One region of the Cellulosimicrobium sp. E-16 genome, then DNA from elsewhere that is predicted to be linked to it. Evidence: riboswitches for the same ligand, from Rfam matches in the RefSeq annotation. Region 1 holds a riboswitch; the other holds the start of a gene.

What was found. Region 1 has a riboswitch for S-adenosylmethionine ahead of ACN9MS_RS03130 (aminotransferase class V-fold PLP-dependent enzyme). Riboswitches for the same ligand answer to the same signal wherever they lie in the genome.
Region 2: another riboswitch for S-adenosylmethionine. It lies ahead of ACN9MS_RS19575 (methylenetetrahydrofolate reductase); the one in region 1 lies ahead of ACN9MS_RS03130 (aminotransferase class V-fold PLP-dependent enzyme).

What each region holds. Positions count from the first base shown of each region.
Region 1 is NZ_CP183974.1:702,613-712,950, forward strand. Features, by position in the region: gene ACN9MS_RS03105 (hypothetical protein) at 1-295, shown strand, start outside; gene ACN9MS_RS03110 (class I SAM-dependent methyltransferase) at 352-1,089, opposite strand; gene ACN9MS_RS03115 (O-succinylhomoserine sulfhydrylase) at 1,239-2,489, opposite strand; gene ACN9MS_RS03120 (rhodanese-like domain-containing protein) at 2,486-2,977, opposite strand; gene ACN9MS_RS03125 (hypothetical protein) at 3,231-3,812, shown strand; SAM riboswitch class IV at 3,858-3,973, shown strand; gene ACN9MS_RS03130 (aminotransferase class V-fold PLP-dependent enzyme) at 4,009-5,445, shown strand; gene ACN9MS_RS03135 (GNAT family N-acetyltransferase) at 5,560-6,207, shown strand; gene ACN9MS_RS03140 (CsbD family protein) at 6,291-6,464, opposite strand; gene ACN9MS_RS03145 (GNAT family N-acetyltransferase) at 6,557-7,147, shown strand; gene ACN9MS_RS03150 (MaoC/PaaZ C-terminal domain-containing protein) at 7,256-8,356, opposite strand; gene ACN9MS_RS03155 (3-oxoacyl-ACP reductase) at 8,353-9,723, opposite strand; gene ACN9MS_RS03160 (acetyl-CoA C-acetyltransferase) at 9,751-10,338, opposite strand, start outside.
Region 2 is NZ_CP183974.1:4,445,224-4,455,561, forward strand. Features, by position in the region: gene ACN9MS_RS19520 (YbdD/YjiX family protein) at 1-204, shown strand, start outside; gene ACN9MS_RS19525 (hypothetical protein) at 223-684, shown strand; gene ACN9MS_RS19530 (hypothetical protein) at 690-1,220, shown strand; gene ACN9MS_RS19535 (hypothetical protein) at 1,213-1,872, shown strand; gene ACN9MS_RS19540 (siderophore-interacting protein) at 1,910-2,728, opposite strand; gene ACN9MS_RS19545 (ABC transporter substrate-binding protein) at 2,847-3,812, opposite strand; gene ACN9MS_RS19550 (sensor histidine kinase) at 3,899-5,092, shown strand; gene ACN9MS_RS19555 (LytR/AlgR family response regulator transcription factor) at 5,089-5,994, shown strand; gene ACN9MS_RS19560 (heavy metal transporter) at 5,991-6,437, shown strand; gene ACN9MS_RS19565 (cation acetate symporter) at 6,434-7,957, shown strand; gene ACN9MS_RS19570 (hypothetical protein) at 8,027-8,290, opposite strand; SAM riboswitch class I at 8,439-8,541, shown strand; gene ACN9MS_RS19575 (methylenetetrahydrofolate reductase) at 8,705-9,700, shown strand; gene metE (5-methyltetrahydropteroyltriglutamate--homocysteine S-methyltransferase) at 9,733-10,338, shown strand, end outside.

The sequences.
Region 1 (10,338 bases):
GCGGCACGCCCGGCGGGGCCGTCTCGCGCGGTGGCTCGGGAGCGGACCGTCGATCTCGCTCGACCTCGACCCGCGCGACGACCACGAGTTCGGCCTGGCCGTGGACGTCGCCCCGTACACGATCTGCGGGACCGGTCTCGACGAGCGGGGACGAGTGCTCTGGGACGTGAACGACACCGGGACGTCGGTGACGTTCTCGCTGCTGCCGCACGAGCTGGACGACCTTCGGGATCGCGTCGAGAGGTCGGGGGGACGCAGGGAAGAGGTCGTCGTCCTGGGCGAGCGCACCGACTGAGGCACACCCGGCCGCGGGGCGCACTCCGGAGTGCGCCCCTCGCCGGGGGGCGTGCGTCACTCGACGGCCGGCTCCGCGCGCCGTGCGACGAACACCCACTCGCGGCCCGGTCGGTCGGGCGCGTCGCGGACGTCGACCACCTCGAACCCGCAGGCGACGAGCGTCGCCTCGATTTCCTCGCGCTCGCGGAAGCGCAGCGTCGAGTCCGAGTGCAGCGCGGTGCCGTCGGGCAGCACGGTCGTGTCGTGGAAGGAGACGAACGGGAGCGACACGTCGGTGAGGTCGGTCCAGGACTCGACCGGCCCGACGTCGGGCACGTCCACGCGCGTGGCCGTCGCCTCGCGGGTCCACCCCTCCCACGCCCGGCGCGCGGGATCGCGCGTCTCGAACACGAGGTGGCCGCCCGGCACGAGGGCGGAGCCGATGCCCTGCAGGGTCGTGGCCCACGCGTCGTCGGTGAGGAACACCTGGGCGACGTTCGCCGTCATGGTCGCGAGGTCGACCCGGAGCGGCGGGAGGCTCGTCGCGTCGCCGTGCAGCCACCGCACGCGGTCGGCGCCCGGCTTGGTGCGGGCTACGTCGAGCGACGCGCCCGCGGGGTCGACGCCCACGACGTCGATCCCGCGCCGTGCCAGGAGGCACGCGAACGTCCCGGTGCCGCACCCGACGTCGAGCACCCGCCGCGCGCCGAGCTCGTCGACGATCGCCGTGTAGACGTCGAGGTCGGAGCGGTCCGGGTCGAGCGGGTCGTAGAGGGCGGCGAGTCGAGGGTCGTCGAAGATCGCGTCAGGCACCCTCCGACGCTAGGAGGGTCGGTGCGACCGGTCCACGCCTTTCCCACGCACACGGCACCGACCCCTGCACCCTCTGCCCGCCGACCATGCTGTTGTGGCCCGTCCCGGCGTCGGGACGGGCCACAACCACATGGTCGGCGCGAGGAGAGTCAGGCGTTGAGCGCCTGCTCCACGTCCTCGATGACGTCGAGCGGGTCTTCCAGGCCCACCGACAGGCGCACCGTCGTCTCCGCGATCCCGACGGCGGCGCGGCCCTCGGGGCCGAGCTTGCGGTGCGTGGTCGTGGCGGGATGGGTGACGAGCGACTTGGCGTCGCCGAGGTTGTTCGAGATGTCGACGACCTGGAGCGCGTCGAGGAACGTGAACGCGCGCTTCTTCGCGGTCTCGGGGTCGGTGCCCTCCGGGACGGCGAGGTCGAACGTCACGACCGTGCCGCCGCCGCTCTGCTGCGACTGCGCGAGCTCGCGCTGCGGGTGCGACGCGAGGAACGGGTAGCGCACGCGCCCGATCCCGGGAAGCTGCTCCAGCGCCTCGGCGACCTGCGCCGCCGCGGCGTTCTGCGCGGCGACGCGCACGGGCAGCGTCTCGAGCCCCTTGAGCAGGACCCACGCGTTGAACGCCGAGAGCGACGGCCCGGTGTTCCGGATGAACGTCTGCACGGGCCCGTTGACGTACTCCTCGGTCCCGAGGATCGCGCCGCCGAGCACCCGGCCCTGGCCGTCGATGTGCTTGGTCGCCGAGTACACGACGACGTCCGCCCCGAGCTCGAGCGGCTTCTGCAGCAGCGGGGTCGCGAACACGTTGTCGAGGACGACGACCGCGCCCGCGGCGTGCGCGAGCTCGCTCACGCGCCGGGCGTCGACGATGTCCTGCATGGGGTTGGACGGCGTCTCGAAGAACACGACGTCCGCCGGCGTGGACAGCGCCTCCTCCCACTGGGAGAGCACGTGCCCGTCGACGTAGTCGGTCCGCACGCCCCACTTGGCGAAGATCTCGTCGAAGATGACGATGCTCGACCCGAACAGCGCGCGGGCCGCGACGATCCGCGACCCGGAACCCACGAGCGCGGCGAGCGACGTGAACACCGCGGACATGCCGGACGCCGTCGCGTAGCAGGCCTCGGCGCCCTCGAGCAGGCGCAGTCGCTCCTCGAACGCGTGCACCGTCGGGTTGCCGTAGCGCGAGTAGACGAACCGGTCGAGCTCGCCCTTGAACGCGGCCTCGGCGTCTGCGGCGCGGTCGTAGGTGTAGCCCTGCGTGAGGAACAGCGCCTCGGAGGTCTCCTGGAACTCCGTGCGGTGGTGCCCGCCGCGCACGGCGAGCGTCGCGGGGCGCGCGCTCGCGGGCAGGGGCTTGCGGCCGGAGCCGCCCGGCACGCTCCCGGGCTGCGCGGCGCTCACCGGGCAGCCTCGTCGTAGGTCGTCGTGGGCAGGCCGCGGACCTTCCAGCCCTCGACGTCGCGCAGGCCCGAGAAGCCCTGGGCGCCCTCGAAGCCCTCGAGCACGTTGTACGACGGCCCGAGCCCGGCGGCCGTGGCAGCGCGCGCGGCGCCGATCGAGCGCTGGCCCGAGCGGCACAGGAACACGACGGGGCGCTCGTCGCCGGGGGTGAGGCCCGCCTCGACGAGCTGGTCCACGAAGCGCGGGTTGGGCCCGGCCGGGGTCACCCACTCGTCGAACACGACGTCGCGGTCGAGGTCCGTGGCGTCGGGCACGCCGATGGTGCGCCACTCGCCCTCGGTGCGGACGTCCACGAGCACGGCGCGCTCGTCGCTCGTCAGCAGGTCCCACGCCTGCTGGGGGGTGATGTCGCCGGCGTAGCCGACGGCGGGTCGCGCGTCGGGCGGTGCCGGCCGGGGTGCCGACTGCTGCTGGGACTGGTCGCTCATGAGTCCTCCTCCATCGATCGTGGCAGTAGCACCCTGCGCCCGGCCGCCTCGCGACGGACCGGGGGGTTGCTGCGGCGTCGACGTGCCACGTCACTCGGCCGCTCCGGATGGTTGCTCGGGATCGTACGCCACCCGTCCGACGTGCGGAACGCCCGTCTCGCCGAGCGGCCCCGGGCAGGGACGCCCGACGTCGGACGGTCGCGCTAGCGTGGCCGCGCGGCCGGGCGGGGGTCCCGGCCGGGCAGGGGGATCGATGCGGGTCGCACGGGGACGGGTGGTGGGCGCGACGGTGGTCGCCGGAGCGGTCGCGGCGGGGGTCGTCCTGCTGTGGACGGCACCCCAGGACGAGGAAGCCTCGCAGTCGGCGGCCGAGGTGCACCTCGTCGGGGACGACGTCCCCGCGCTGCCCACCGAGCGGCCGCGGGTCGTCCAGGTCGAACCCGACGAGGACCTCGCCTCACCCCGTCCCTCCGGTACGGCGCTCGGGGTGCGGGAGGGCGAGCCGATCGACCTCGCGGACCACGTCGTCGGAGGGTACGAGGGCTGGTGGAGCTCGGACGGCAACGGCGAGGCGTGCGACGCCTACGCCGACGCGCACCCCGAGGTCGTGCTGGCGAGCACACGCACCGGTGAGGTCGTCGAGGCCCACGCGAACGGCGCGCGGCTCCAGCGTCCTCCGCAGGCGCCACCGGGAGACCCGGCCGAGTGGCCGCCCGACTCCGTCGTCGTGCTCGACGCGCGCACCGGGGCTCTGCTCGAGTCGTTCGAGGTCGACGAGTCCGGGTGGCGCCTCGACCTACTCGTGGACTGCGTCCCGCCATCCGAGACGCCCTGACCACCGGTTGACACGGTGCACCCCCCGCGCACATCCTGGGACACAGGTCATGAGTGCCAGCGTGAAACCCCGGTTTGCTGGCCGGCAACCCTCCTCTCGCGGCGGGGTGCCCCGGGTGACGACCAGGCCGTACGCCGACCGGCGCGCGGCAAGCGCGGGGATCACCGTCCCCGGACCGCCCTCGGAGGACTGTGCCATGACTGCTCTCGCTGACGTCTCGTGTCCGACCGACCTCTCGACGACGCCTGACCTTTCGGCGATCGCCGACGCGCCTGCCCTCCTGCCCGTCGTCGGCGCGGACACGCTCGTGCCGCTCGCCGACGGCCGCAGCGTCCCGTACGCGAACCTCGACGTCGCGGCGTCGGCCCCGGCGCTGCGCTCGGTCGCGGACCGCGTCACCGAGGTCCTGCCGCTCTACGCGAGCGTGCACCGCGGCGCGGGCTACCTGTCGCAGGTCTCGACGGCGCTCTACGAGGCGTCGCGACGCACGATCGGCGCGTTCGTCGGCGCGCGCGAGGACGACGTCACGGTCGTCACGCGCAACACGACCGACTCGCTCAACCTGCTCGCAGGCTGCGTCCCGGCGAACGCGGACGGGACGCCCGGGCGCGTGCTCGTCCTCGACGTCGAGCACCACGCGAACCTGCTGCCGTGGCAGCGCGCGGGCGGTGCGACGGTCCTCGCCGGCGGTGCGTCCGTCGCGGAGACGCTGTCCGGCCTGCGCACCGAGCTCGCACGCTTCCCGTACGCCCTGGTCGCGGTGACCGGCGCGTCGAACGTCACGGGCGAGTCGCTGCCCGTCGCGGACGTCGTGCGGATCGCGCACGACGCCGGGGCGCGCGTCGTCCTCGACGGCGCCCAGCTCGTCCCGCACCGCGGGTTCTCGCTCGCCGACTCCGGCGTCGACTACGTCGCGTTCTCCGGCCACAAGACGTACGCGCCGTTCGGCGCGGGCGCGCTCGTGGGCCGTCGCGACTGGCTCGACGCGGGCACGCCCTACCTCGCCGGCGGCGGTGCGGTGCGGCAGGTATCCGTCACCGGCACGCAGTGGCAGACGGCGCCCGCGCGCCACGAGGCCGGGTCGCCCAACGTGGTGGGTGCCGCGGCGCTCGCGGCGGCGTGCGACGCGCTCGCGGCGCTCGACCCGGCCGACCTCCACGCGCACGAGGCGACGCTGCGCGCGGCGCTCGTCGCCGGGCTGGAGGCGGTCCCGGGCGTGCGCGTCGTGCGGGTCTGGGAGGACGCCGTCGACCCGGTCGGGGTCGTCACCTTCTCCGTCGAGGGCCACGACCCGGGCCTCGTCGCCGCCTACCTCTCCGCCGAGCACGGCATCGGCGTGCGCGACGGCCGCTTCTGCGCCCACCCGCTGCTCGCGCGCCTCGGGTACGACGCGGGCGCGATCCGCGCGTCCGTCGGCGTCGGGACGACGGGTGCGGACGTCGTCCGGCTCGTCGACGCCGTGCGGTCGTACGTGGAGCACGGTCCTGCGACGCGGTACGAGGTCGTCGACGGCTGCTGGGCCGTGGCCGACGACCCGCGCCCGGTGCCTGTGGGGTCCGGTCTCGAGGGACTCTTCGCGACCGCCGCGGCGGGCTTCCTCGCCAACGCCGCGGGGTGCGGCCCCGCCGTCTGACCCGGCGCCGGCGGGACCGCCGGGACAGCCGTTCACCGTGCCGTCGACGAGCGTTGTCCACGACGTCGCCGGACCCTCTTGGCGGCGTCGTCCGCGTGTGCTCTGATATGCGCTGTGCTGCACGACGTCGTCCTCTCGGGGCACGGATTCCGCCTGGAACCGTTGGCCCTGGAGCACGCTGAGACACTGGCCGGCCTCGTCGACGAGGCGATGTGGTCAGGCATGAGCATCCCCATGCCCTTCGGGGTCGCGGGGATGGCCGAGCTGGTGGCCGCGACGCGCGCCGCGCCCGACCTGACGGGCTTCGTCGTGCGCGCCGCCGGACCCGGCGGTTCCCCGGGCGACGTGCTCGGCAGCACGGCGTTCCGCGACCTGTCGCTCGTCGACCGCCGGGTCGAGGTCGGCCGGACGTTCTACGCCCGCTCCACGTGGGGGAGCCTCGTCAACCCCGTGACCAAGTGGCTGCTGCTGCGGCACGCGTTCGAGACGTGGGACGTGCACCGCGTCGGCTTCCGCGTCGACACGCGCAACACGCGCTCGCTCGGGGCCATGCGCCGGCTCGGGGCGTACGAGGAGGGAGTCATGCGCGGCCACCGCACCGCCCCCGACGGGACGCGCGCCGACTCCGTGATGTTCTCGATCCTCGCGCCCGAGTGGCCCACCGTCGAGGTCGGGTTGCTGGAGCGGATCAACGCCCCGCGCGTCGTGCCCGTGCTCGCCCCGCCGCTGCCGCGGGTGGACCTGCCGCTCGCCGCGTCCTGACCGGGGGCCGTCCGCGAGCAGACCCCGGCACGCCGCGAGGGCCCCGCCGCAGCGGAGCCCTCGCGAGCAGATCGGGGGGATGACTAGCGGTCGAACGCGTCCTTGACGTCGTCGCCCGCCTGCTTCACGTTCGCCTTGGCCTGGTCGGCCTGGCCCTCGGCCTCGAGCCGCTCGTTGTCCGTGAGCTTGCCCGCGCCCTCCTTGAGCTTGCCACCCGCCTCCTCGGCGGCGTGCTTGGCCTTGTCTCCGATGCCCATGAGTGCTCCTCTCGTCGGTACGTGAACGACCGTAGGCACGGGCCGGGTCACTCGCACGCGGTCGGGCACCCGGCGTGTGGTGGGATGTGCGGGTGCAGCACGACACCACCCTCGAAGGCTTCGGCGTCCGCCTCGTCCCGCTCGACGAGAGCCACGCCCCTGCGCTCGGCGCGCTCGTCGACGACGGCATCTGGGCCGGTATGTCGAGCCGCGTGCCCAGCGGCACGGACGCGATGGCCGGCTACGTCCGCGACGCCGTCGCCGCCCCCGGTCGGCTCGCGTTCGCCGTGGTCGGCCCCGGGCCGGACGGCGCGTCCCACGGCGACGACGTCGTGCGTGGGTCGACGTCCCTCTACGAGTGGGTGCCATCCCAGGGCCGCGTCGAGCTCGGCTCGACGTTCTACGGGCGTGAGTGGTGGGGCGGCGTGACGAACCCGGCGTGCAAGTACCTGCTGCTGCGCCATGCGTTCGAGGACCTCGGCGTCGCGCGCGTCGCGCTGCGTGCCGACGCGCGCAACAGCCGCTCCATCGGTGCGATCCGGCGCCTGGGCGCCGTGCCCGAGGGCGTGCTCCGCAGCCACCGCGTCGCGCCGGACGGGTCGCGCCAGGACACCGCCTACTTCTCGATCCTGCTCGACGAGTGGCCAGCCGTCCGCGACGGCCTGCTGGCCCGTCTGGCCTGATCGACCGGCTCGCCGAGAACGAGCCTGCGCGGCGTCGAACACGGGGTTGGTGTCGTGATCGAGCGGAGAGCGACACCAACCCTGTGTTCGGCAGCGGGGCGGGGACGGTCAGGGGCGGGGGGTGACCCGGCCCGCGAGGTGGAGGCGACCCTTGCCGTCCCACGCCTGGTAGGCGACGCCCGTCGTCGGGTCGCCCGCGCCGTCGGGCACGGCGGGGGCAACCTGCCCGACGGCGTCCCGCACCGCGGGGGGCACGTCGCCCGCGGGGCGCAGGGCCACGTCGACCGTGCTCGGCAGCAGGACCGGCTTCGCGAAGGACACCGTCCAGTCGTACGCGTCGCCGCGGCGGGGTCCCGCCTCGGCGAGCGCCCGCGCTGCGGTGTACATGCCGTGCGCGATGGCGCGCGGGAACCCGAACGCCTTGGCGCCGAGCCCCGACGTGTGGATGGGGTTCCGGTCGCCCGCGACGGCCGCGTACGCGCGACCGGTCCCCGAGCCGAGAGTCCAGCGTGCCGTCGGGAGCGGGGCGACGAACGCCTCCGTGCCCGACGCTGCCGTGGCGTCCCCGTCCGCCGGGCCTCCCGGGAGCGTGACGCCCTTCGCGAGGTAGGTCGACACGCCCCGGTACGCGAGCGTCGTCGCCGACAGACCGCTCCCGGACGCGCGCTCCTCGTCGGTGCGCTCGACAAAGATCTCCGTGACCAGGTCCACCTGGACCCCGCGCCGGTGCGGACGCAGCCCCTCGGCCCAGGCACGCACCTCGAGCGTGTCCCCGAGCCGCACCGGACGCAGCACGGACACCGAGTTCGCGAGGTGCACCATGCCGAGCAGCGGCAGCAGGAAGTCGGTCCGGACCATGACGGCCGTCGCGAGGGGGAAGCCGAGCACGTGCAGGTACCCGGCGGGCAGCACCTCCGACGGGGCCTCTCCCACGAGGCGCGCGTACCGCGCGAGGTGCGCGGCGCTGCCCACGTGGTCGGGCGCGGCGTCGTCGCCCGTCGGCACGCCTGCGACGCGGTACGTGACCTCGGGCAGCTCCAGGTCGCTTCGACCGCCGCCCGTGGGGAGGCGGTGCGCCGCCGCGATCCGGCCCGACGCCGCGAGCCCGCGCACGTACAGGCCGCCGAGCCCGGGGATCGCGGGCAGGGTCTCGACCCGGTCGGGCGCGGCCGACCGGGGTGCCGGCGCGGCGCCCTCGGGCGCCGTCACCGGCCCACCACGTTCTGCCCGCACACGCGCAGCACCTGACCGTTCACGCCGGCGGCACCCGGCGACGCGAGGAACGCGATCGCCTCGGCCACGTCCACGGGCTGGCCGCCCTGCTGGAGCGACGCGACCCGACGCGCGACCTCGCGCTGGACGAACGGGATCGACGCCGTCATGTCCGTCTCGATGAAGCCCGGCGCGACGGCGTTCGCCGTCCCGCCCGGACCACCCGGCGCCGCGAGCAGGCGCGCGAAGGCCCGCGTGTGCCCGATGACGCCGGCCTTCGAGAACGCGTAGTTCGCCTGGCCACGGTTGCCCGCGATGCCGCTCGTCGACGCGAGCGAGACGATGCGCGGCGCGGAGGAGAACCCGTTCGCGCCGAGCAGGTACTCCGTGATCCGCAGCTGCGCGGCGAGGTTCACCGCGACCACCGCGTCCCACTTGTCCGCGGACATGTTGGCGAGGAGCTTGTCGCGCAGGATGCCGGCGTTGTGCACGAGGACGTCCAGCCCGCCGTGCCGCGCGCGGGCGTGCTCGAGGATGCGCGCGCCCGCGTCGTCGGCGGTCACGTCGAGCTGGAGCGCCGTGCCCTTGATCTCGTTCGCGACCTTCGCGAGCGCCTCGCCCGCAGCGGGCACGTCGACCACGACGACCTTCGCGCCGTCGCGCGCGAGCGTCCGGGCGACCTGAGCCCCGATGCCGCGCGCCGCGCCCGTGACGACAGCGACCTTGCCGGCGAGCGGCTGGTCCCAGTACGTCCCCGTCACGCCGACGTCAGCGGCGGACGCGCCGACCCGCAGCACCTGACCGTCGACGAAGGCGGATCGGGCGGACAGGAGGAAGCGGAGCGCGGCGAGGACGCTCACGCTGTCGACCGGGGCGTCGTCGGTCACCTGGATGCCGTTGCCGGTCGCGCCGTAGCGCAGCTCCTTGGCGACGGAGCGCAGGAACCCGTCGACGCCCTCGCGGGCGGCGGCGAGCCCGGGGGCGTCGGTGTCGGCGGGGGCGCGCGAGATCGTCACGACGCGGCCGTTGGGCGCGAGGCGGCGCAGCGTGGCGGAGAGCGCCAGGACGGGCGCGGACGCGTCCTCCGGACGTTCGATCCCGCTGAGCACGACGACGACCGCGCCCCAGCGGGTCGTGTCGTCCGGGGTCTGGCGGACGTCGAGGTCCCAGGCGAGCAAGGCCTCGGCCACGCGGTCGGCGTCGTCGCGCACGCCGGGCGTCCCGCCGAGGACGAGCACGGGCCCGACGGTGAGCGGGTCGCCCGCGCGGAAGCGGCGCAGGACCGCGGGGCGCGGGAGGCCGAGCTTCTTGGCGAGCGTCTTCGTGAAGCCGGAGTTGACGGCCTGGACGTAGGAGTCGGTCACGGTGGTTCCTCTCGGGTCGTCGGGCCGTCAGGCGGGGGCGTCGGTCGCGGGGACGGACTCGAGGATCGCGGCGACGCCGAGGCCCCCCGCGGCGCACACGGAGATCAGCGCCCGCGCGGGGGCGCCGGTCTCGGCGGTCTTCGCGGCGAGGAGCTTCGCCGCCGTCGCGACGATGCGGCCGCCGGTCGCGGCGAACGGGTGGCCCGCGGCGAGCGAGGACCCGTTGACGTTGAGGCGCGAGCGGTCGATCGACCCGAGCGCGCCGTCGAGGCCCAGCTCGGTGCGGCAGTACTCGTCGTCCTCCCAGGCCTTGAGGGTCGTGAGCACGGTGGACGCGAACGCCTCGTGGATCTCGTAGAGGTCGAAGTCGCCGAGCGCGAGCCCGTTGCGCGCGAGCAGGCGCGGGACGGCGTGGGCCGGGGCCATGAGCAGGCCCTCGTGCCCGTGCACGAAGTCGACGGCCGCGGTCTCGGCGTCGACGACGCGCGCGAGCAGCGGGAGGTCGCGCTCGCGCGCCCACTCGGCGGACGCGAGCAGGACCGTGGACGCGCCGTCGGTCAGCGGGGTCGAGTTGCCCGCCGTCATGGTCGGCTCGGCGCCGTCGGCGCTGCCCGC
Region 2 (10,338 bases), 850 kb from region 1:
GCCACGACGGTCCGCGCGACCGTCGTGGCGGGGCTCCGCGCCGTCCGCTGGTACGTGCGGCAGATCATGGGCGACGACGCGTACGCGACCTACGCCGCGCACCAGCGCGCGGTGCACCCGGGCGGGGTCGTGATGACCGAGCGCGAGTTCTGGCGCATGCGCCACGCCGAGCAGGACGCCAACCCGGGCTCGCGCTGCTGCTGACGGCCTAGGCTCGGCGCCGTGCTGCGCGTACCCGTCGACCTGCTCCTCCCGCGGGTCTCGACCGCCGACGTCCGGCGCCGCGCCGCGGAGCTGCCCCGCCGCGGGCAGGAGGTCCGGTTCCGCGTGCGTGGCGACGTGCTGGTCGCGCGCCGCTGGGCCAGCGGTGCGCACGCGAGCGGTCACAGCGTGCTGCGGGCCCGTCTCACCCAGGAGCCCGACGGCGTCCGGGTGCGCGGGGCGGTCGCGCCGAGCGGGCTCGACCTGCTCCTGGTCGCGATCTGGCTCGCCGCGGCCGGCGGGCTCGCGACGCTCGGCGCCGTCTACCAGAGCGGGGTCGCGTGGTGCGCGGCGCTCCTCCCGCTCGCGTTCGGGGCCGCCTTCGCCGCCTGGCTCCCCGGGGCCGCACGGGCCGGTCACGACGCCCTGCTCCCGACGCTCTCCGGCCTCGGCGAGATTCCCGACCCGGACCGGCTACGGTGACGGGCGTGGCTCGCCCTCCCGTCCCCGTCACGCTCGACCCGCCGCGGGGCCAGATCCCCACCGTCTCGGTCGTGCTCGCCACCGACCCGTCGACCGCGGCGGCGTGGGTCGCCGAGGCGTTCGGCTCCCAGCGCTGGAAGCGCCGCGCCTCGGACGCCGCCCACCAGGCCGGGGCGGCGCTGTGGGAGATCGGGGGCGCCGGCCGCGCGTTCTTCCTCGACGACCTCGACGTGCTGCGCTGGGTCACCCCGCGCGCGACGGCGTTCGTCTCGCACGGCCGGGCCGTCGCGACGGTCGGGCCCCTCGACCCGGGACCGGGCCAGGCGCCCGCCACGACCGTCGCCCTGTCCCTCGTCGACGGCGCCTTCTCCTGCCGCGAGAGCCTCGGCGCCGTCGCGCGCGGCCTGTGCGACCGCGCCGTCCGCGCCGGGGCGCTGGGCCCCGACGACGGCCCGGTCTGGGCGAACGCCGTCGAGATCCCGGCCGGGTCGCCCCTCCACCCGGCCACGGGGCGAAAGCTCTTCCGCCGTGGCTGAGCCGACGGCCGAGCACACGACGGTCCCGCCCGTGATCGAGCTGGCCATGGGGGACGCCGCGAAGCGTCAGGTGCTGCGCTCCAACATGGCGTTGATCTCGATCCTCGCGCCGCTCGTGGGCCTCGCCCAGCTCCCCGCGGCGATCACGGGCGGGAACCTGGCGCTCGCCGTCGGGTTCCTCGTCTTCGCGCTGTCCATGATCCCGCTGACGTACGCGATCGGGCGCCGCATGGTCGACCGCGCGCGGATCGTCCTGGGCGACGGGACGTACACCGTGCACGGGTGGGGCCGGACGAAGCGGTTCACCGTCGCGGACGTCGACCGCGTCGTCACGGTGGACCGCATGGCGTTCGGCATGTCCGGGGCGACGCACCACCTCATCGTCCTCGGCCCGACGAAGCGGCTGCTCCTGCTCGTCGGGCAGATGTGGGACCGCGACCAGCTCTCGACCGTCGCGCTCGACCTCGCGCGCCGCGGCGTCCCGCTCACACCCTGGCACCAGCCGGTCACGCCGGCCCGGCTCCGCGCGTTCGACCGGCGGCTCGTGCCCTGGCCGCAGGCGCACCCGGTCGCCCTCGGCCTGCTCGTCGGGCTCGGCACGCTCCTCGTCCTCGTGGTGCTGTTCGTCGTCCTGGTCACGATCTTCGTCTGAGCGTCGCGAGGGGCGCCCCGGAGGACACGGGCGGTCCTCAGGCTCGCGCCGCGCCGCCGTCCGGCGAAGGTCGACGCCGGGCCCGGTCGTGCCAGTAGCCCTGCGCGTGCACGCGCGACCTCTCGATCCCCGCCGCCACGAGCTCGGCGCGGACCCGCGCGACGGTGGCGCTCTCCGTCGCGCACCACGCGTAGAAGCCGGTACCCGCGTCGGCCGCGGACCGGCCGTGCTCCGCGGCCCAGTCCCGGACCGCGCCCAGCACGGCCCGCTCGGCCCGACGGCGATGCCGGGGCACGTGCTCGACGCGCACGGCCCCGGGCACGTCGCCGACCGGCGCGTCGGCCGGGTCGTCGGCCTCCACGAGCACGTGCGCCCGCACGTCCGGACGCAGGCTCGCGAGGATGCCGCGCACCGCCGGCGCCGAGGTCTCGTCACCGACGAGCAGCACGTGCGCGACGTCGGGCCCCGGGTCCCACTGGGTGCCGTGGTCGGTCACGCCGAACCGCGCGTGCGGCGCCGAGAGCAGCACCCGGTCCCCGGGCGCCGCGCGGCGTGCCCACGCGCTCGCGGGTCCGGCGGGCTCGTGCAGGTACAGGTCGAGGTCCACCTCGGCGTCCTGCGGCCGCACGGCCACGGGCGTGTACGAGCGCATCACCGGTCGCTCGACGTCGTCGAGCGCGGACCACTCGCGCCGCCACGCGCTCTCGACCGCGAGCCCCGCACGCCGCGCGAGCAGGTCCGCCCCCGGCCCGGGGAGCAGGATCTTCACGCGCTGGTCGAGCCCGACGTCGGCGCACCCCGCCAGGTCCGGGCCGGCGAGCGTCACGCGCACCAGGCACGGGCCGACGTCGTGCACGCGCGCGACCGTCGTCGGGAAGAGGACGTTGGGCGAACGGTGGAACCGGCACCCCGCCGCGCTCCCCACCGTGCTCCCGGGCGGGCTCCCGACCGTGGCCGAGGACCCGGCCGGCCGGTCAGGACCCAGCACGGTCCTGGAGGAACTGCTCGAGGTCGTCGAGCACGGCCTGGCCACCGAGCGGGCCGACGCCGCTGATCCAGGACGACTGGTCGACGACGCGCACGTCGGGGAAGGACCCCGCGTTGAGCGGGATCTCGGCCGGGACCGCGGCCGGGTCGGCCGGGTCGGCTGCCGAGACGAGGACGAGGTCGGCGGCGGCCTCGGTCACGCGCTCGGGCGACAGGTCGACCGAGATGTCCTCGCCCCAGTCCTGCTCCGGCGTCGAGAACCCGACGCACTCGAGCGTGCTGCCCGCGAACGACCGCGGGCCGTAGGCGGACACGATGCCGTCGCGCGGGCGCAGGAGCTGAGCCGTCCCGGAGACGTCGTAGTCCTCCTGGAGCTGGGCGCACCGCTCGTCGTAGGCGTCCAGCAGGGCCTGGGCGTCGGTCTCGCGGCCGAGCGCGCGGCCCACGAGCAGCACGTTCTCCTGCCAGGGGTCGGTCTGCGTCGCCATGAACACCGTCGGCGCGATCCCCGCGAGCTGGTCGTAGAGGTCGGCGTGGCGCGACTCCGTGCCGAGGATGAGGTCCGGCTCGAGCGCGGCGACGGCCTCGAGGCTCGGCTCGGGCACCGTGCCCACGACCTCGATCGCCTGCGCGTCCTCGCCGAGGTACGCCGGCACGCCGGCCTCGACGCTCAGCACGGCGGCGCCGACCGGGACGACGCCCAGCGCGACCGCGGTGTCCGTCTCCACGGGCTCGAGCGTCACGACGCGCTGCGGCGCCGACGCGAGCTCGGCGGTCCCGCGCGCGTGCTCGACGGCGTACCCCGCGGCGGTGGCGTCCACCGTCGCGGTCGGCGCGGGCTCCACCGGCCCCGACGAGCAGGCGGCGAGCAGGGCGGAGGCGAGCACGAGGGCACCCGCGAGGGCGCCGCGGCGCGCGCGGAGGCTGGACGATGTCGTCCGGGAGATCGGCACAGGGGTTCCTTCATCACGAGTAGGTTTGCCTCACCTTACCTGGCGGCGGAGGCGGGAGACGACGCGTCGCTGGTTACGATCGCTGCATGTCCGGGCCCGTGTTCGCCGGCGCCGTCGCCGGTCTCGTCGTGGGCGTGCTGCTCACCCTCGGGCTCGTGCTCGCCTGGCGGCTCGCGCGCGGGTCGCGCGAGCTCGGGAGCGACTCGGACCGCGCCACGTTCCGCACCCTGCACCTCGCGTCGCGCGCCGCGACGCACCTGCGGGGCGGGCTCGACGGCGACGACGTCGGCCGGGCCGCCCGCTCGCTGCGCCAGCTCCTCGGCGCGGACGCGCTCGCCGTCGTCACCGCCGAGGGCGCGGTCGCGCTCGACGGCAGCACGACCCTCGAGCCCGACGCGCGCCGGGTCGCCGAGCGCGTGCTGGCCACCGGCCGGCGGCACGTCGAGAGCGGGGCCACCGGGCACGAGGGTGGCGACGTCGCGGACGCCGTCGGGGCCCCGGTCGTCGCGGGCGGTCGCGTCGCGGGCGTCGTCGTCGCGTTCGCGGGCACGGTCCGCCCCCCGCTCGTGCGCGCGACGGGCGAGGTCGCGCAGTGGTGCTCCGCGCAGCTCGAGCTCGGCGAGCTGGAGGCGTCGCGCACCGCGCTCGCGCAGGCCGAGCTGCGCGCGCTGCGCGCCCAGATCAGCCCGCACTTCGTCTACAACGCGCTCGGCGCCATCGCGTCGTTCATCAGCACGGACCCGGAGCGGGCGCGCGACCTCGTGCTCGACTTCGCCGACTTCACGCGCTACTCGTTCCGGGGCCGCGGCGACTTCACCACCCTCGCGGACGAGCTGCGCTCCATCCACTCGTACGTCGAGCTCGAGCGCGCCCGGTTCGGCGAGCGCCTCGCCGTGACCCTCCAGATCGCGCCCGAGTCGCTGACGACCGTCATCCCGTTCCTGTCGGTGCAGCCGCTCGTCGAGAACGCGGTCCGGCACGGCCTGGAGCCCCGGGAGCGCGGCGGGACGATCGTCATCACCGCGCGCGACGAGGGCACCCAGACGGAGATCACCGTCGAGGACGACGGCGTCGGCATGGACCCCACCGTCGTGCGCGAGCTCCTCACGTCCCGCGGGAGCGAGCACGTGGGCCTGCGCAACGTCGACCGGCGCGTCCGCCAGCTCTACGGCGACGACCACGCGCTCGACATCGAGACCGCGCCCGGCTCCGGCACGCTCGTGCGCCTGCGCGTGCCGCGGTCCCAGCCCTTGCACGAGACGGAGGTGAGCGTGCCATGACCGGAACCGACCCGACACCCGGACGGACCCCGGGACGGACGCCCGATCAGCCGCCGACCCCCGGCTCCGAGACCAGGGACCCAGGCACCGACGTCGGTCTCGACGTGCTCGTCGCCGACGACGAGCGCCCCGTGCTCGACGAGCTCGTCGCCCTGCTGCGGCGCGACCCGCGCGTGCGGACAGTGCTCGGGGTCGCGACCGGCTCGGAGGCGCTGCGCGAGCTCTCCTCGCGCACGGTCGACGCGGCGTTCCTCGACATCCACATGCCCGGACTGACCGGCCTCGACCTCGCCCGCGCGCTCTCGCGCTTCGCCGACCGGCCCGCCGTCGTGTTCGTCACGGCCGACGAGGCCCGCGCGCTCGAGGCGTTCGACGTGGAGGCGGTCGACTACGTGCTCAAGCCCGTGCGCCGCGAGCGCCTGACGCGCGCCGTCGACCGGGTCGTGGAGCGCGTCGCGGACCGCGCGGGCCGCGCCGGCGGGGCCGCGCCGGACGCCGGGTCGACGCCCGCGAGCGCCGCTCCCCCGGCCGTGGGGTCCGGCGCGGGGTCCGAGGTGCCGGAGGACGAGACCCTCGTCGTGACGGTCGGGACGACGACGCGCCTCGTCCGCCGCAGCGCGGTGCGGTGGGTGCAGGCGCAGGGCGACTACTCGCGGCTCGTGACGGACACCGAGCAGTTCCTCGTGCGCGAGCCGTTGTCCGACCTGGAGGAGCGGTGGGCCTCGGCCGGGTTCCTGCGCGTCCACCGGTCGTACCTCGTGGACCGGGCCGCCGTGACCGCGGCGCGGTTCGGCGGGGCGCAGCCCGCGCTCGTCGTCGCGGGCCACGAGGTCCCCGTGAGCCGCCGCATGGTCCCGGCGGTGCGCGAGGCGCTGCTCGGCCCGCACCGGGGACCGTCGTGAGCGACACCGGCCCGACCCCGCCCGCCGAGCGCGTGCGCGTCCGGTCGACGGACGCGCGAACCGACGCCGGGCCGCCGTCGGGCACCCCGCGAGGTCGCCCCGAGGAGCCGGACGACGACGTGGCCCACTACACGCGCGGCCTCGTCCGGGCGCAGCTCCGCCTCGGGCTCGCCTGCGTGGTCTCGTTCCTCGCCGTCGTCGCGCTGCTCACGGTGACGATGAGCGCGGTGCCCGCGCTGGACGCCGTGGTGATCCTCGGCGTCCCGCTCCCCTGGCTCGTGCACGCGTACGGCTTCTACCCCGTGATCGTCGCGTTCGCGGTCGTGTTCGCCGTCGCGGCGGCGCGCAACGAGCGCCGGTACCGCGCCCTCGCCGAGGGATCGGTCGGGCCCGCCGAGGCCGGCCCGGACGAGGCAGTCCCCCACGAGGCGGACGCCCCGTGAGCGCGCTGCCCCTCGTCGCGATCGGTCTGCTCCTGCTCGCGACCGGCCTCATCGGGTTCTACGGCCTGCGCATCTCCCGCACCACGAGCGACTTCTTCGTCGCGTCGCGCACGGTGCGCCCGGTGTGGAACGCGTCGGCGATCAGCGGCGAGTACCTGTCCGCGGGCACGTTCCTCGGCCTCTCGGGGCTCGTGCTGCTCTCCGGCGCCGAGGCGTTCTGGTTCCCCGTCGGGTACGCGGCCGGCTACCTGCTCGTCCTGCTGTTCGTCGCCGGCCCGCTGCGCCGCAGCGGCGCGTACACGATCCCCGACTTCGTCCACGCCCGCCTCGACTCCGTCGTCGCACGCCGCGTCACGAGCGTCCTCGTGCTCGTCATCGGGTGGCTCTACGTGGTGCCGCAGCTCCATGGCGCGGCGCTCGTCATCACGAGCGTCGCGCCCGTCCCGCCGTGGGTCGGGTCGGTCGGGATCGCGGTCGTCGTGAGCGCGGTCGTCGCGGCGGGCGGCATGCGCTCCATCACGTTCGTCCAGGCGTTCCAGTTCTGGGTCAAGCTCACGGCGCTCGCACTGCCCCTCGTGTTCGTGCTCATGGCGCTGGGCGGCGCGTTCGAGCCGGGTGGCGCCACCGTGACCTTCGACCCCGCGGCGGTCTTCCCGCACGACGCCGGCCCCGGCGGCCTCGACGCGTACGCGACCGTGTCGCTCCTGCTCGCGCTGCTGCTCGGCACGACCGGCCTGCCGCACGTCCTCGTGCGCTTCTACACCTCGCCCGACGGCGGCTCGGCCCGCCGGACGACCGTCGTCGTGCTCGTGATGATCAGCGTGTTCTACATGGTGTCCAGCACGCTCGGGCTCGTCGCGCGGGTCGTCGCACCCGACCTCGCCGCGCCCGGCGTCGCCGACACCGTCGTCCTCACGCTGCCGACCCGCCTCGTGCCCGGGCTCGGCGGCGAGCTGCTCGCGGCCCTCGTCGTCGCCGGCGCGTTCGCGGCGTTCCTCGGCACGTCGTCGGGGCTGGTCGTGGCGCTCGCGGGCGTCGTGAGCCAGGACCTGTTCGGCGGGACCGTGCGGTCGTTCCGGTGGTCGGCGGTCGCGTGCACGCTCATCCCGCTCGCGTTCGCGCTCGTCACCATCCCGCAGGGCCTCGTGACGAGCGTCGGCACGGTGTTCGTGTTCGCCGCCTCCGCGCTGTCGCCGGTGATCCTGCTCGGCGTGTGGTGGCGCGGCCTCACCGCGCGCGGCGCGGTGGCGGGGATGGTCGTGGGGTCCGTCCTGTGCGCGACGGCGCTGCTCGCGTCGTCCGCGCTCGTCGCCGCCGGCTACGGGGCCGGCACGTCCGGCACGACGGCGGAGGGCATCCCCGGCGTCGTGCGCGCCCTGCTCGCCCAGCCCGCGGCGTGGACGATCCCGCTCGCGACGGCGACCGTCGTCGTCGTGTCCCTGCTCGACCGCCACGGCCCACCGCTGCGCACCGACCGGTTCCTCCGACGCCTGCACGTCCCGGAGCTCCGGCGCCGTTGACGACGGTGCGGGGCCTGAGATATTTAGCGTAGAAAGCGTGAGATCTGTAGCGCAGGGGCTCTGACCTGGTCAGATCCAGCGCGCGCCGATCTCGTCGTGGAGCTGCTGCGTCTTCTGCACGCGGAGCACGCCGTCCTCGACCGCGGCGTCCAGCCCGACCTCCCGCGCGATCGCGACGATCGCGTCGCGCTGCTCCGGGTGGTCGTCGGCGTCGCCACCGTCCCACAGCTCGAGCCACCGGTCGGTCGGGTCGTCGCTGCCGCAGTCGGCCCACACCCGGCAGATCCGGTCGAGCTCGTCCTGGGTCATGGGGCGGGTCGGGGTGGCGTACACGGCGGGCTCCTGGGTGGGACAGGGTCAGAGGGCGGTCGGGTCCCACCCTAGGTGCGCGCCCCTCGCGTCGACCGCTCGGCACGGACCACGGCACATCTCACCTGGCGGGCACGCTCGACCGCATGTCGGATGGGCCGTAGGATCGTGGCAACCATCCAGAGCGGTCGAGAGTCCTGGCTCGACGACACCGCAGCAACCCGCCGACGGAAGCCTCCCGAGGACAAAGGTGCTAACGCCAGGGTCGATGGAGCGACTAATGGTCTCAGAGGCATCCTTCGCGCACCGTCAGGGCAGCCCGTGCCCGACGGCGGTCGCGCACGCACGCACCCCGGTCGGGACGACGCCGTGAGCGTCGCGGACGCCGTCGGGCAGGCGCACGGCGGCGCGGCCCGTCCGACGGTCTCGTTCGAGCTCATGCCCCCGCGCCGCCCGGACGCGGCGCCGAAGTTCTGGGAGACGGCACGCCGTCTCGTCGCGACCCACCCCGACTTCGTGTCCGTGACGTACGGGGCGGCCGGCACCGACCGCGCGACCGCGCGCCAGGTCGTCGGTCGCCTGCTCCAGGGCACGCCCGTGCTGCCGATCGCGCACCTCACGTGCGTCGGTGCGTCGCGCGAGGACGTCGAGGAAGTCATCAACGACTTCCTCGACGAGGGCGTGCGCAGCTTCCTCGCGCTGCGGGGCGACCCGCCGCGCGACCAGCCGGACTGGCAGCCCGCGCCCGACGGCGTGCGGTCGTCGACCGAGCTCGTCGCGCTGCTGCGCGAGGTCGAGGCGTCGCGCTGCGCGTCCGACCCGGCCGCCGCCCTGCGTGGCGCCGCCCGCCCGCTGACGATCGCCGTCGCGACGTTCTGCGACGGCAACCCCGCCGCCGGCACCACACGGAGCCAGGAGGTGCGCCGCCTGTGGCAGAAGCAGCAGGCCGGCGCGAGCTTCGCGATCACGCAGCTCTTCTACGACGCGTCGTCGTACACCGACTTCGTCGCCGAGGCCCGCGCGGCCGGCGTGACGATCCCCATCCTCGCCGGGCTGCTGCCCACGACGGAGCCCGCGCGGCTCCGCCGCGTCGAGGAGCTCACGGGCGTGCGCGCGCCCCAGCACCTGCTGGACGCGCTCGACGCCCTGCCCGACCCGGAGGCGCAGCACGCCTACGGGATCGCGTACACCGTGGACCTCGCGCAGCGCGTCCTCGACGCGGGCACGCCCGGTCTGCACGTGTACACGTTCAACAAGCACCGCGCCGCTCTTGACCTGCTCGAGGGTGTCCACCTCGGCGGCGGGTCGCGCGGGACCGGGGGCAGCACCAGCGCTGCCGCCGCCCCGCTCGTCCCGGACCTGGCCAGCGGGCCGTGGGTCACCGGCACCTCCCTGCCCACGACGAGCGCCGCCACGCACGGCACGCCCGTCTGACCGGTCCTCCGGACCAGCAAGAGGTTTCGATCATGGCCACTTCCGTACCCTCCCCTACCCAGATTCAGGTCGGCTTCCCCGCGGGCACCGTGCTCGGCTACCCGCGCATCGGGCGTCGTCGTGAGCTCAAGAAGGCCGTCGAGGCGTTCTGGGCCGGCAAGACGTCGGCCGAGGAGCTCGAGGCCACGGCCCGCGAGCTGCGCCTCGCGACCGTCCGCCGGCTCGTCGACCTCGGCCTCGGCGCCGACGACGCGTCCGTCCCCGGGTCGTTCTCCTTCTACGACCAGGTGCTCGACGCCGCGGTCCTCCTCGGGGCGGTCCCGTCGCGGTTCGCGTCGCTCACCGACGACGCCGGGCGCCTCGACCTCGCGGGCTACTTCACCGTGGCGCGCGGCCAGGGTGACGACGCTCCGCTCGAGATGACCAAGTGGTTCGACACGAACTACCACTACCTCGTGCCCGAGATCGGCCCGGACACCCCGATCCGGTTCGTCGACGACCGCGTCGTGCGCGAGTTCGTCGAGGCGAAGGAGGCCGGCGTCGTGACGCGGCCCGTCGTCGTCGGGCCCGTGACGTTCCTCGCGCTGTCCAAGGCCGCCGACGACGCCCCCGCCGGGTACTCGCCTCTCGACCGCCTG